2 linked regions of the Methanosarcina acetivorans C2A genome follow. Each later gene encodes a partner of the first gene's protein in a complex. Links are inferred from orthologs where the notes say so. Each region holds a gene or a part of one and is shown in the gene's direction. Other genes may lie near its edges.

Region 1 (8,276 bases):
ATGCAAGGAAGATTCCGAGCACTCCTATGATGACAATTGCCCTCTCCAAAGAGCACCCTGAAGATTACGCTTACGACAGGGAAAAGACAAGAGCCCTGGCCTGGGAGATTGAGGCAACAAAGATCGACCATATCGCCGACGTGACCACTGACCTCTCCCAGATGAAGCTTATAATAGACCTGCACGAAAAGGCAATGGAAGGCAGGAATATTACTATAGACCAGGTGAAGGAAAAGTTCAACGAAGAACTGAACGTACTGGTCAGCATTTCACCGGATATCGATAACCAGATCGTCATCACCCCTGGAGAACCTTCTTACAGAGAGCTGCTCCAGCTTGCAAAAAGCATCCACAATGTAACCCTTAAAGGCATAGAAGGGATCAAGAGAGTGGTGGTCAGAAAGGAGGGTGAAGAGTATACTCTCTATACTGAAGGTTCAGCTCTGCGAGACGTTTTGCAGTTCGAGGGTGTGGACAAGACCAGAACCAGCACAAACAACATCAATGAAATCTACGAAGTACTTGGAATCGAAGCTGCAAGAAACGCCATTATCAAGGAAGCCACGGATACCCTGCGTGAACAGGGTCTGACTGTGGATATCAGGCACATCATGCTTGTGGCAGACCTCATGACCTGCGACGGGGAAGTAAAGCAGATCGGTAGGCATGGGATTTCAGGTGAAAAGGCCAGTGTATTTGCCCGTGCAGCTTTCGAAGTTACTGTCAACCACCTCCTGGATGCAGGTATGCGCGGAGATGTGGACCAGCTGCAGGGTGTCACGGAAAATATCATTGTCGGTCAGCCTATTCGCATGGGTACGGGTGATGTGCACCTGATCAGCAGAAGAGTTGAAAAAGTTGAAGCTAAAGAGCTTGAAGCAGAAGAAGAATAAAGGCATGAAGGAAAAAACTCCGGGTTTTAACCTATAATTATTTAAGTATATACCCTGATAGAAAAGCAGTTCGGATCAGGTATACATCACCTTTATGAATTTCATCGAATCCTGCTGCAGAAACTTGAGTCCGCGAGGCTCATAACCAGAAAATTGATATAAGGCATCAGGTATTTAGAGTACCATATACTCACCGAGCTTGGAATCTTTATTGAGAAAGAGACAGAGTAGACGAGCTAATTTGAGACAGAGTTGATGAAAATGAAGATCAATGTTGATAAATCTCTTATCAAGGCTGTGAAAACAGGAAAAGTAATAGTTGGAGCCAACCGGACCATAGATGCAGCAGCAAACGGCTCTGCAAAGATGGTGGTCCTGGCATCAAACTGCCCCGAAGATATTAAAAAGAAAATTCAGGCAACAGATATTCCGGTCCTGGAGTACGAAGGTACAAGTGTAGAACTCGGCCCCGTATGCGGGAAACCCTTCACGATTGCAGCCATGGCAATCCTCGATGTAGGAGAATCGGATATCCTGGCAGCTACAGCTTGATAAAAAGGAGTTGCAACGTCTTGGGTGAAATAAGACTTACTGCAGAAAGCATCCAGTACATCGCATTGTTTGAGAACATGACCCGGGCCAAAATACTTGACTGTATTCCGGAAGAAGAAAGGCTCGTGTATGTTGTAAAGCAGGGCGATATGGGGCTTGCAATAGGCAAAAACGGAGAGAACATAAACCGTGTTAAAAAAGCCCTGGACAAACCCATTGAGCTTGTGGAGTACTCAGAGGATCCTGTTACCTTTATAAAGAATGCCTTCGGACCGGTATCAGTAAGTTCAGTAAACCTCACAACCAAAAATGGCAAGCGATTGGCTTATGTAGAGGTGCCCAATAAAGAGAAGGGGCTTGCCATCGGTCGTAACGGCAAGAACATAGAGAAAGTGAAGATGCTTGCCCGTCGTCACCACACTATAGAAGACGTGATCCTGCAGTAATATCCTACTTTACGTTGATCCATTAATCCGGCGTTGAAGGACAATTCTGGCATTTAATGCCACAATAGGAAACTGTGATCAATTTTAACTGGAGAAATTTACAATGGCTAAAGGAAAATATGCAGCTAATATTCTCAAACAAACCAGGAAAGATGCCCGCTGGAAAGATACATACTACGGCAGGCGTGTTCTTGGGTTGAACGTGAAAGCCGACCCCCTGGGTGGTGCACCGCAGGGTAGGGGTATTGTATTAGAGAAAGTGGGAGTCGAAGCCAAACAGCCGAACTCCGCAATCCGAAAATGCGTAAGAGTCCAGCTCATTAAAAACGGACGTCAGGTTACCGCTTTCTGCCCCGGAGACGGTGCAGTAAACTTCATTGATGAACACGATGAAGTTACCGTGGAAAAGATCGGAGGCCGCATGGGCGGTGCTATGGGTGACATTCCCGGTGTACGTTTCAAGGTAATTGCCGTAAACAACGTGTCCCTGAACCAGCTGGTCATTGGCAGAATGGAAAAGCCCAGGAGATGATTTTTTTGTACAAAATTTTTGGCAAATGGGACCCGACGGAAGTAGAGGTAAAAGACCTCGGAATTAAGCGCTATGTCAGCCTTACCCCTGTAATTGTGCCTCACAGCAGCGGGAAACATGCCAGGCAGCAGTTCAACAAATCCGAGATTTCAATTGTAGAGCGCCTTGCAAACAACCTCATGAGGACAGAAACCAACACCGGGAAGAAGCAGGTAACTCTCCGTGCAGTTGAAGAAGCTTTCGACATTGTGAACAAGAAGACAAAACAGAACCCGATTCAGGTTCTTGTGGATGCCATTGCCAATGCAGGCCCGAGAGAAGAAGTGGTCAGGCTTAAGTACGGCGGGATCTCCGTACCAAAAGCAGTTGACACTGCACCTCAGAGGCGCGTTGACACTGCCCTGCGCTACATCAGTATGGGAACAAACGCCGCAGCCTTCAAATCCAAGCGCTCTGTCGCAGAATGTCTGGCAACCGAACTTATAGGTGCAGCAAACCGCGATACCAAATCCTTCTCCATCAACAGAAAGGATGCAAAGGAAAGAGTTGCGAAGGCAGCACGCTAATAAGTTATGCGGGCTTGCCCACTTTTGAAAATAAACATATAACCATTCATATTTTGCTTAAAAGGTATTAGCATGGGACGAAGAAAGAAAATGGTCGAGCGTGTGACAACGCTCATGAATGATCCGCAAAGGATCAGAAATATCGGAATTGTTGCACACATTGACCACGGGAAGACCACATTATCGGACAACCTGTTAGCAGGCGCAGGCATGATTTCCAAGGAACTTGCCGGAAAACAGCTTTTCATGGACTCCGATGAAGAGGAACAGGCAAGAGGTATTACAATTGATTCCTCCAACGTTTCCATGGTTCACACATTTGACAATGAAGACTACCTGATCAACCTTATCGACACCCCCGGACACGTTGATTTCGGTGGAGACGTTACCCGTGCCATGAGAGCAGTAGACGGTGCGGTAGTAGTAGTTGACGCAGTAGAAGGCACAATGCCCCAGACCGAGACTGTGCTGAGGCAGGCTCTCAGGGAACATGTCAGACCCGTACTTTTCGTTAACAAGGTAGACAGGCTTATCAATGAGCTACAGGTCGATTCTCAGGAAATGCAGATCCGCCTGGGAAAGGTCATCGACCACGTGAACAAGCTCATCAAGAACATGAACCCGGAGAAGTTCAAAGCAGGCTGGAAAGTCGATGCAGCAGCCGGAACCGTAGCATTCGGGTCAGCTCTTTACAACTGGGCAATCAGTGTGCCTATGATGAAGAAGACCGGGGTTTCATTTAAGGACGTATACGATTACTGTAAAGCCGGTGACATGAAGTCCCTGGCAGAAAAGTGCCCTCTGCACGAAGCTGTTCTTGACATGGTTATTCACTTCCTGCCAAACCCGATCGAAGCTCAGAAAGGCAGGGTAAAGGTCATCTGGCACGGCGATGAAAACACCGAAATCGGAAAGGCCATGACCCACGCAAATGCAGAGGGAGACCTTGCATTCATGGTAACGGACATCTCCGTTGATCCCCACGCAGGAGAAGTTGCAACAGGCAGACTGTTCAGCGGTTCTCTTACCCGCGGTATGGAAGTTTTCACCTCAGGAAGTGCAAGGAAGAGCAGGGTCCAGCAGGTCGGGATCTTCATGGGTCCGGAAAGGCTTGAAGTGGACAAGATCCCTGCAGGAAACATTGCCGCAGTTACCGGTTTAAAGGAAGCAATCGTCGGGTCCACCGTAACCACTCTTGATGGCATGACTCCTTTCGAAAGCATCAGGCACGTAAGCGAACCTGTGGTGACTGTGGCTGTGGAAGCAAAGCACACCAAAGACCTTCCCAAACTTATTGAGGTTCTAAGGCAGGTCGCAAAGGAAGACCCGACCCTCCAGATTACCCTGGACGAGGAAACCGGGGAACACCTGATGGCAGGTATGGGAGAACTTCACCTCGAAGTTATCGCTCACAGGATAGAAAGGGACAAGAACGTGGAGATCACCACGAGCAAGCCGATTGTCGTTTACAGGGAAACGATTAAGAAGAAAACCGAACCCATTGAAGGGAAGTCCCCGAACAGGCACAACAGATTCTATATCTACGCTGAGCCCCTTGACACCGAGATTGTTAGTGCGATCAAGGAAGGGGAAGTCAGCATGAACCTGCCTGAACTTGAGAGGAGGCAGAAGCTCATAGATCTCGGCATGGAAAAAGAAGAGGCAAAAGGCATTGTTGGCATCTTCAACTCCAATATCTTCATCGACATGACCAAAGGTATCCAGTACCTCAATGAGACAATGGAACTTGTGCTCGATGGGTTTGAAGAAGTCATGCGTGCAGGTCCGCTTACCAGAGAACCTGTAGCAAACGTGAAGTGCGTGCTCGTAGACGCAAAACTCCACGAAGACGCAATCCACAGAGGTCCGGCTCAGATAATTCCTGCAGCAAGGCAGGCAATCCAGGCAGGAATGCTTATGGCAGAAGACAGTCTGCTTGAGCCTTACCAGAAGGTCTTTGTCCAGGTACCTCAGCTCTTAATGGGTGGTGCAACAAAGGAACTTCAGGGCCGCCGTGGAATTATCCTTAACATGACTACGGAAGGGGACCTGGCAATTATCGAGGCCAGGGTACCTGTGGCCGAGATGTTCGGATTTGCCGGAGAGATCAGATCCGCAACCGAAGGGCGTGCCATGTGGAGCACGGAGTTCGGAGGCTTTGACGTTGTGCCGTCAAGCATCCTGAACGACATCGTTGGCCAGATAAGAGAAAGGAAGGGCCTGAAGAAGGAACTGCCAAAAGCTTCTGACTTCCTTTCAATGTAAGCGGAATTTTTCCGCTTCTCTCCCCTCTGTAAGGCAGATACCTCACAAAACTCCCTCGGATTCGAAGGAGAAAAGTCAGGAAATCTTCTGAGAGATTAGTCAATGGGAAAGATTTAAAACAAGGTATGCCTATAATGGGGAAAACAGTCCAGGCCTCTGGAAATTCAAAATACGTCGACCCGATAAATGTTCAAAACGGGAAATGTAAGTAATGGTTGAAAGAAGACCGGAGAAGGTCTGACCATTATGAGATCTGCCCTAATATTAATATACTATAATCTGATATAGCATTGAAACTCATCCATAATTTATAAAGGAGAATTATAAATGGCAGCAGACAAACCGCACATGAATTTAGCAGTGATCGGTCACATTGACCATGGAAAATCAACCCTTGTAGGACGTTTAATGTACGAAGCTGGAGCAGTGCCGGCTCACATTATCGAGAAATATAAGGAAGAAGCAAAGCAGAAGGGTAAGGAATCCTTCGCTTTCGCATGGGTTATGGACTCCCTTAAGGAAGAGCGTGAAAGAGGTATCACAATTGATATCGCTCATAAGAGATTTGACACACCAAAATACTACTTTACAGTCGTGGACTGCCCGGGCCACCGTGACTTCGTCAAGAACATGATCACAGGGGCCTCACAGGCAGACGCAGCAATCCTCGTCGTTGCAGCCCCTGACGGTGTCATGGCCCAGACCAAGGAACATATATTCCTTTCCAGGACCCTCGGTATCAACCAGCTGATCATCGCAATCAACAAGATGGACGCAGTCGAATACAGCGAAGCAAAGTACAAGGAAGTTGTCGAACAGGTATCCGGCCTCCTTAAGATGATCGGGTTCAAGCCAGCCAATATCCCCTTCATTCCTACCTCTGCATTTATGGGAGACAACATCACCAAGCTCAGTGAGAAGACACCCTGGTACAAGGGTCCCGTAATCATGCAGGCACTTGATGAGCTTAAGGAACCGGAAAAACCATCCACTCTCCCTCTCAGAATCCCTGTCGAAGACGCATACACAATCTCCGGTATCGGAACTGTCCCTGTAGGCAGAGTTGAAACCGGCGTAATGAAGAAGGGTGACAAAGTAATCTTCATGCCCGGCGGAGCCGGCGGTGAAGTAAAGTCCATTGAAATGCACCACGAAGAAATTCCACAGGCCTACCCCGGAGACAACATCGGGTGGAACGTCCGCGGTATTGGCAAGAACGACGTCCGCAGAGGAGACGTCTGTGGTCATACTGACAACCCGCCAAAGGTTGCTGACGAATTCGTAGGACAGATCGTGGTTCTCCAGCACCCCTCCGCAATCACTGCAGGGTACACACCTGTTTTCCACGCCCACACCTCCCAGATCGCATGCCAGCTGATCTCTCTAGACAAGAAGCTGGACCCGAAGACCGGGCAGGTTAAGGAAGAACACCCGACCTTCATTAAGGCCGGAGATGCAGCAATCGTTACCATCAAACCGACAAAACCGATGGTTATCGAGCCCGTAAAAGAAATTCCACAGCTCGGCAGGTTCGCTATCCGCGATATGGGTATGACAATTGCCGCAGGCATGTGCATGAGTGTTAAGCAGAAATAACACTCTCCTTTTTTCATTTTTTAAGGAGAAAAAAGGTTATGCAAAAAGCTAGAATCAGATTGTCAGGCATCAGTCCCAAGGATCTGGACGGGGTCTGCAACCAGGTAAAGTCAATTGCGGAAAGGACAGGAGTAAACATTTCAGGGCCTGTTCCGCTGCCCACAAAGAAGCTGGTCGTTCCTACAAGGAAGAGTCCGAGCGGTGATGGGACTGCAACCTGGGACCACTGGGAAATGCGCGTACACAAGAGGCTCATCGACATCGCAGCCGATGAAAGAGCCCTCCGCCAGCTCATGAGAATCCAGGTCCCAAAAGATATAAACATCGAGATCGTGCTCGAAGGATAAATGCAAAAAATGCCAGGTTACAGAAAAACTCTGTACCAGGTCTTGCAAATTCCTTTTCACTTCTTTATTTCTGAATATTTACTTTAACACTTTAGAGAATTTTGCCGGCGGCTGCCCCTGTGAGAACTTCTACAGCCACCGGATATTCTGCAAATTTCTCTTTCTGTGGTTCTTCAAATATTTCTCTTCGTATTTTCACTGTATTTTTACTTACTTTCGGGTTTTACTTCGATTTCAATTCGAACTTTATTTCAGATTTACTCCAGCATTTAGATGTCATTTTCTCCTACCTGACTGCCATTAAAACCTGTTTTCTGCAGTATAGGTAATTGTTATAGTGCCTTTTGCAGGAACTGTCACTCTAATTTCAATTGTAAAAGCATCAATCTTCTGTACTTATCTTATATTCGGCAGGTCGACATTATGAATTAAATATTTTTGCTGATATTGTTTTTTAAACATTCTGCAAATTTGTAATATACTTGAAGCTGGTTAACATATGACTCAAATCTTACGCCCTATATAAGTAACGAACCATTTTTGCAGTAATGTTTAATGTGGAAGAAAATGTGTTTTCCCACAAAAACGCTATCAGTAAAAATACTTGGAAAAAATCAAGTTACCTGCCGAAAGTAGGCTTATCCTAACTTTCCAGGATTTCCCAATCTCCGTAGAGATGCTACACAACAGTCAGATCCTGAGCTTCGGACTTGCTGTTGTTAATTTCGATCTTGAGGCTTACCCTTTCCACATTATCACTTACACGCTGGAAATCAGTCCTTGTCCGCGTGACTTCAAGGTCGAAAGCCGAACCAACGGTTTTCATTTTTTCACCCGGGCAGTGTCTGCCCTATACTATTTTCTCGAGGAACTGGAGCAAACTGCCTGTGTACGCCTTCCCGTTTATACCCGTTACCGTAATCTTCCTGCCGAGGTAACTTTCAAGCAAACTGGAACTGCTTGCAAGGTTATACTCATATTTCTGTTCAAGCACAGTTACCTCCCCACCATCTGAAGTTTCGACCAGAACCGAGGAAGGGATAATCCCGAAAGCAATGCCATATATTCCACCAAGTTGG
Region 2 (6,686 bases), 660 kb from region 1 along the record:
TAAAGCTTGCCTCCCTCTTCGGGATAGATGCGAACATTCTGCCCATGTCCGATGACCCGGTTTCTACCTATGTCGAGACTCTTCAAGGGGTTATGCATTTCCAGGACTTCTGGGTCGGAAAACACGGGGACCCCGATGTACTTGGAGTTGATATCCGGGGTGTTTCCGAAGCTTCGGTTGCTAAAAAGGTTCTTGAAGCCTTCGAAAAAGATGACAACGTCCTCATCGGCCCGAGTAATCCCATAACCAGCATAGGGCCCATAATTTCCCTGCCGGGAATGAGAGAACTGCTGAAACGGAAAAAGGTAATTGCAGTCAGCCCCATAATCGGGAATGCTCCGGTCAGCGGCCCTGCCGGGAAGCTTATGCAGGCATGCGGGCTTGAAGTCTCTTCCATGGGCGTTGCGGAGTATTATCAGGAATTCCTTGACGTTTTTGTCTTCGATGAGAGGGACAGGGCAGATGAATTCGCGTTTGAGAGGCTTGGTTGCCGTGCCTCCCGTGCAGATACCCTCATGACCTCCACGGAGAAAAGCAGGGAACTGGCAGAGTTCGTAGTCGGGCTTTTCGACACCGTATGCTGATTTTTCAAATTCCTTTTTTCTTTTTTCTTTTTTTGATTTTTTTTCTCCAAATTCTCCTTTCTTTTTCTTCCCTTTTTTCTTTTTTCTATTTTCTCTTCTCTTTTTTCTTCCTTGTTTTTCATATTTCTCTTTTCTTTTAGCATGAAAGTTCCGGAGTCCTTTCATTTTTTGTGTCTGTAGTCCGAAATTTCATGTGCGTTTATTCTGCTTACGTAGTCTTCGACGTTAACAAAATTCGAAAGTTTTATGTATCACTTTTTCTACACTTTGTAACACTAAAAAACATGAATTTAAAATTTTATCTTAATTATTAAACTCTATTTTTCTGACAAATATTATCTTTTTGTCAGGTTTAAAGAACTGATTTATAAGCAGTAGAGGAAAAATTATGGTTGGAAAAAGTGGAATCGCTAATCGAAAAATCAAAACAAAAATCACGGATTTTGTTTTGCTGACGATGCTCGTTTTCTTCCTGGGTTCCATACCTGGGATGGCATTTGAAGCTGATAATTCTGAGTTGATGGCTCAGGTTTTTGGCGCAGCCGAAGAAAGCCTCGGAGATCTTGGTCTTGAAGATACCCTTATCATCACGGATCTTGGTTCTCCTGCAGAATCTTATGTTTTTCTGGACGATTTCTATTCGGAGTTTTATGATAGGGAGTTATTGTATACGGATAACCTGCTAGTAGTCCAGAACGCCAGGAATGCCCCTCTCTGGTTTGCTTTCTTTGACAAACCCAGCGGGAACTGCACTTTTATCGAGGTTTCATACGGAGATGGGAATGAGATCAGCTATCAGGTAACCGAAAATATAGACTTTGATACCCTTTCCGAAAACCAGGAGTCCATAGATGCCTGGAGTGAAAAAGTGAGTTCTAAAGTGTTTGACGGACGCGAGTTTGCCATTCTTACAATCTGCAACGCTTGGGCCACCGGAGATCTTGACTATGAACTGATGCAGTGCCTGGAACTGCACAATCATTTCTGTCCCGGAGTTTCAAGCGGCTATATACTTGCAAACTGGATGGAAGAGAATTTCCCGTTTGAGGACGGGGTAAGTTATACGGTTTTTTCCTGTCCTAACTGGTGTAAAGATGATGTTTTCGTAAAGCGCTGGGATGCCACTCCTGGAAAAGGAGGAATCTGGGTTTCTGCCCTGACAGACGAAGAAATAGAAGAAATAGGGAACTCTCCTGCCGGGATCTTTGTGGTTACGGACAAGAACGCCGGAACAATGAAAGCTGTAGTGCTCGGGTTCGATTTCGATGTCGTGAATGCGGAGTGCGGAGCACAAGCCGATGATCCTTCCTGGATTTCGAAATATCTTATGGACCTCTGGCTCATGGACCGGGGTAACTGGGATGAAGAAGGTCTTGTTACCGAAATTGCAGTCATTGATATTGATTCGGATACCCTGAACGAAATGAAACTGGCGGGAGTCAATCCTTATGTTGTTCTCGGCCTGCTCAACCCGGAAGGAAATGGCAATTCTTCAGTTGAGGACAGTGAGCTGATGGGTCAGGTTTTTGCCGCAGCCGAAGAAAGTCTTGGAGACCTTAGCTCTGAAGATACTTTCATAATGACGGATATCGGCTCTCCTGCAGAGTCCGATTTTTTTCTGAATGACTTCTATTCGGAGTTTTACGGAAGGGATTTACAGTACACACAGAACCTGCTTGCAGTCCAGAACGCAAGAAATGCCCCTCTCTGGTTTGCTTTCTTTGACAAATCCAGCGGGGACTGCACTTATATCGAGGTTTCATACGAAGATGAGAATGAGATCAGCTATCAGGTAACGGAAAATATAGACTTTGATACCCTTTCCAAAAACAAGAAGTCTGTAGATGCCTGGAGTGAAAAAGTGAGCTCTAAAGTGTTTGACGGGCGTGAATTTGCCATTCTTACAATCTGCAACGCCTGGGCCACCGGAGATCTTGACTATGAACTGATGCAGTGCCTGGAACTGCACAACCACTTCTGTCCCGGAGTTTCAAGCGGCTATGTGCTTGCAAACTGGATGGAAGAGAATTACCCGCTTGAGGATGGGGTAAGTTATACGGTCTTTTCCTCCCCTCAGTGGTGTAAGGACGATGTCTTCTTACAGCGCTGGGATGCCACTCCCGGAACAGGAGGAATCTGGGTTGCCGAATTGACTGACGAAGATATAGAAGCAATTGACAGCTCCCTTGCCGGAATTTTCGTTGTCAAAGATAATAATGCCGGAACTCTGAAAGCAGTGGTGCTCGGATATAACTCTGATATTGCAAGTGCGCAGTGCGGGGCAAAAGACACCGATCCTTCATGGGTCTCGAAATACCTGAAAGACCTCTGGCTTATGGAACCGGATAACTGGGACGGCCTTGTTACGGAAATCGCAGTTATCGACATTGATTCGGATACCCTGAGCGAGATGAAACTGGCAGATACGAATGCCTATGAAGTTCTTGGGCTGCTCGACTGATGTGAGCGCCTGAAACATAGAGCTTCTGAAATAGGGAGCTGGATGAATATGTCTAAAACAGGGTAAAATTCCCAGTGCTGATGATTGAAAGCTTTGAGGTTTTTATCCTGATTTCTTTTTTCCCTTGATTTCTTTCTTACCTTGTTTATTTTTTCATGGATTTTTACATATATCCTTATTTTTGATAGCCTCTTACCTTTAATTATCCTTAAATTTATTAACACTGACTTAACTATCTATTACAAATTTCCTGCATTCCGGTGTAAATAAAAATAGCATCTGGAAAACCAAAGCTATATGAAGTACTTCAGTGTTTCCTGAATTCGATTTATCTTTCCAGAAAGCGGGTTTGTTTGTCATTATCCGCTTTAGAAGGACATATACTTGAGGGAGCAGGATTATATTTCAGGATTTTTTACTTCCCGGAATATTGAAACCGCCAAAAAAAGGTTAAAACCATGCTTGAAAGACTGAAAGACTCACTGGTTAATTCTCCTGTGATCAAGCGAGGGGAATATAACTATTTCATCCATCCTATTTCTGACGGTGTCCCTTCCATCGATCCCCGTCTGATAGAAGAGATCGCCAATTACATCATCAGGATAGCAGATATGGATGTTGACACCATTCTTACGATAGAGGCTATGGGCATCCCGGTTGCAAATGCCCTCTCCCTGAAAACCGGAATTCCTCTCACTATTGTCCGGAAGCGGCCTTACTTCCTTGAAGGGGAAGTTGAACTCTCCCAGAGCACAGGCTATTCGAAAGGGGTCCTCTATATAAACGGGCTCAAAAAGGGAGACAGAGTAGTCATCGTGGATGACGTTATAAGTACGGGTGGGACGCTTCTCGCCCTTGTAAAGGCGCTGCAGAATATGGGTGTCGAGATCACGGATGTAATTTCCGTTATAGGACGCGGAGCCGGCTATTTTAAGTTAAGGGAACTGGGAGTTGAACCCAAGATTCTCGTCACAATTGATGTGAGCGAGAAGGGCGTGGAGATTCAGGATGTCTTTGGGGATCAGTGAAGCGTTCGATTTAAGACCCGACTATATAATCAGCGTGATAAAGGATACGAAAGCAAAGCTTGTAGGTTTTCAGTTTCCCGAAGGGCTTAAACGCAAGGGTCCGGAGCTTGCAAAAATTGTTGAGGAAGCAACCGGAGCTGAGGTGCTCATCTCGGGTGATCCCTGTTTCGGGGCGTGCGACCTTGACAGGACGCTTCTTGACCATGTTGAGCTTCTTTTCCACTTCGGGCATGCGGAACTGGAAGATGTCAGGCTTTCGGATAAGGTGTACTTTATCGAAACCCGCTCCTCAGTTGATGTTCGGCCCGTTGTCGAGAAGGCTCTCCCGGGGCTTAAAGGGGAAAAAATCGGGCTTATCACCACTGTCCAGCATGTCCATAAGCTCCATGATGTGTGCAGGGTGCTAGAGGCCGGGGGAAAGACCTGCGTCATTGGGCGCGGGGACTCAAGGCTTGCCTATGCGGGGCAGGTGCTCGGCTGCAATTTCTCGGCAGCAAGGGATGAAGTCTGTGATGAATACCTTTATATCGGAAGCGGGGATTTCCATCCCCTGGGAGTAGCTCTTTCCACAAAAAAACGTGTCCTTGCAGCCGATCCTTTTTCCGGGGAAGTCCGGGAAGTTGACCCTTCAAGGATTCTCCGCCAGCGGAGTGCGGTAATTGCAAAGTCTCTGGATGCACAGGTTTTCGGGATCATTGTCTCAAGCAAAAACGGGCAAATGAGGATGGAACTTGCTTCTTCTCTCAAAGAAATTGCAAAAAAACACGGAAAAGAAGCCCACCTGATTCTTATCGATCTCGTAACCCCAGACCAGCTGCTTCAGTTCAAGGTGGACGCTTTCGTAAACACTGCCTGTCCCCGGCTTGCCGTGGACGAAGTGGGGCGTTTTCCCTCGCCCATGCTTACTCCACAGGAGTTTGAGATCGTGCTTGGAGAGCGGGAATGGGAAAAGCTTGTGCTCGATGAAATTACCGAGGAGCCTGTATAACCTTTTACAGGTATAAGCAGAGAATACCCGCAAAATGAAATCAGAGAAGACTTTTAAAACGAAACAGAGAATACTCACGAAATGAAATCAGAGAATATTCTCAAATCCGAAACCAATAGAATTCAAAAGATATGAAACAGAGAAAACTCGAGATGCTGCTTGAAGAAGTCGAAGGTTTTTCCAGTCCCGAACTTGAGCTGGAGCAATACCAGACTCCTTCTCCTCTTGCGGCGGAAATCCTCCATTTTGCTTACATGCAGGGAGACCTTGACGAATCGGTTCAGGACCTGGGCTGCGGTACGGGGATTCTTGCAATAGGGGCAAAACTTTTGGGAGCCAGGAAAGTTGTAGGGTACGATACAGACCCAAAGGCGCTTGAGGTTGCCAGAAAAAACGCCGAAAGGCTCGGAGTGGAGGTTGAGTTCGTTTGCTCAGATATTAAGAAAGTTTCAGGGCATGTAAAAACCACACTCATGAACCCTCCTTTCGGGGCAAGAGTTAAAGGCAGGGACAGGCCTTTTCTTTCGTCAGCATTAAGAACAAGTGAGGTAATATATTCCATCCATAACCGTGGAAGCCTTGCTTTTATCCAAAAGTTCATTAAGCCTGCGGTCATTACACACTCTTACGTTGCGAAATTCCCTCTTAAAAGGACTTTCGACTTCCATCAAAAAGAAAGAGAAATTATTGAGGTAGAAATTTACAGGATCGCTGTTCATGGATGAGGCTGGTGTTCAAAACCTGTGTTCAGGAGTCATTCAGGGTCTCATGTTTTACAGCCTTAAATTTTCAGATTTCACTTTAAAAGGCGGGATTGATAAATCTCCTTAATGGAGAACGGGTCAATAGTGCAGAGAATATCTCCGCAACAATGGGACAATTTATCCGTAACAATGGAACAAATTCTTCCATAAGATTGGAACCAATTATCCATAACAATGGAACAGGTCTATGGCGTAGATAGGTACTTCGGGAAGGTTATCTAAATAATTTGATGGCTAGTAGAATAATATGGTTACTTTGCATTAATAGGACTTACGCACTTGAGTACAAAATCAAGCACATTCGGCGTTGCAACTTGGTTATTGTTTTATACCGTGAAGGTTTAATGCCATTGATTACTCGGTTCAACCGCGTAAGTCCTAATTAATATAGCTACATGTATTGAAACGTATGCCATGCTGTAAGGGAAGAACTAAACTGGAAAATATTGAGGAAGGAGATTGCTCCTGTGCCTCCTGAAGTTGAATTCTCGATGGGTTAAGTTGCCGCCAAAAACTCTATAAAGATTACTGAAAACCAGTAGAATGACTTATTTACATAACTAATAGCGATAATTCAAATGAGGGATCATGATTAGAATCCGAAAAAATAAGACTACCAGGAAAAAATTAACAGGCCCTGGGGAAGGAAAACCGGTTGCTGAAAAATCTGTTCCGGTAGCTGCAGAAAGCAGGGAACAGTTTAAAGGCCAGCCAAGGGATCAGCCAAGAGATCAGTTTAAAGGTCAGTCCCGCGGCCAGTCCAGAGACCAGTTTAAAGGTCATTCAAGGGATCAATTTAAGGGCCAGTCCCGTGGGTCCAGAGATCAGTCAAAGGATCAGTTCAAAGGTGACCTTGGAAAA

Evidence for each region.
Region 2: the proteins of MA_RS06520 (region 1) and dph2 are in contact, whole or in part, in a crystal structure (PDB 6Q2D), measured with the Methanobrevibacter smithii proteins. The link is inferred for Methanosarcina acetivorans C2A from one-to-one orthologs. Residues at the interface, in WP_011954157.1 of Methanobrevibacter smithii: Pro482, Asn483, Lys484, His485, Tyr553, Asp555, Glu556, Glu559, Leu560, Leu591, His592, Glu593, Asp594, Ala595, Val596, His597, Arg598, Gly599, Pro600; in WP_011954460.1 of Methanobrevibacter smithii: Met1, Met3, Tyr4, Pro28, Glu29, Gly30, Leu31, Met33, Phe58, His80, Thr124, Gln126, Ser179, Gly180, Asn181, Phe182, His183, Leu185, Tyr201, Asn202, Phe211, Ile215, Arg291, Asp295, Asp296, Gln298, Met299.

What each region holds. Positions count from the first base shown.
Region 1 is NC_003552.1:1,494,522-1,502,797, reverse strand. What follows is about bases 2,696-5,657. They hold MA_RS06520 (elongation factor EF-2), read left to right. Parts: upstream 2,696-3,061; coding sequence 3,062-5,254; downstream 5,255-5,657. Other genes in these bases: tuf (translation elongation factor EF-1 subunit alpha), read left to right, coding at 5,582-5,657; MA_RS06525 (30S ribosomal protein S7), read left to right, coding at 2,696-2,989. In the rest of the region: rpoA2 (DNA-directed RNA polymerase subunit A''), read left to right, coding at 1-893; MA_RS06540 (50S ribosomal protein L30e), read left to right, coding at 1,155-1,445; MA_RS06535 (NusA-like transcription termination signal-binding factor), read left to right, coding at 1,466-1,891; MA_RS06530 (30S ribosomal protein S12), read left to right, coding at 1,995-2,423; more of MA_RS06525, read left to right, coding at 2,420-2,695; more of tuf, read left to right, coding at 5,658-6,850; rpsJ (30S ribosomal protein S10), read left to right, coding at 6,889-7,197; MA_RS26615 (hypothetical protein), read right to left, coding at 7,877-8,023; MA_RS26610 (hypothetical protein), read right to left, coding at 8,048-8,191. UniProt on the Methanocaldococcus jannaschii protein: Catalyzes the GTP-dependent ribosomal translocation step during translation elongation.
Region 2 is NC_003552.1:832,706-839,391, forward strand. Bases 3,060-6,057 are described here. They hold dph2 (diphthamide biosynthesis enzyme Dph2), read left to right. Parts: upstream 3,060-4,053; coding sequence 4,054-5,061; downstream 5,062-6,057. Other genes in these bases: hpt (hypoxanthine/guanine phosphoribosyltransferase), read left to right, coding at 3,504-4,073; MA_RS03765 (METTL5 family protein), read left to right, coding at 5,193-5,786. In the rest of the region: cofD (2-phospho-L-lactate transferase), read left to right, coding at 1-584; MA_RS03745 (FmdE family protein), read left to right, coding at 973-3,045; MA_RS03770 (exosome complex RNA-binding protein Csl4), read left to right, coding at 6,414-6,686. UniProt on the Methanocaldococcus jannaschii protein: Catalyzes the first step of diphthamide biosynthesis, i.e. the transfer of the 3-amino-3-carboxypropyl group from S-adenosyl-L-methionine (SAM) to the C2 position of the imidazole ring of the target histidine residue in translation elongation factor 2 (EF-2).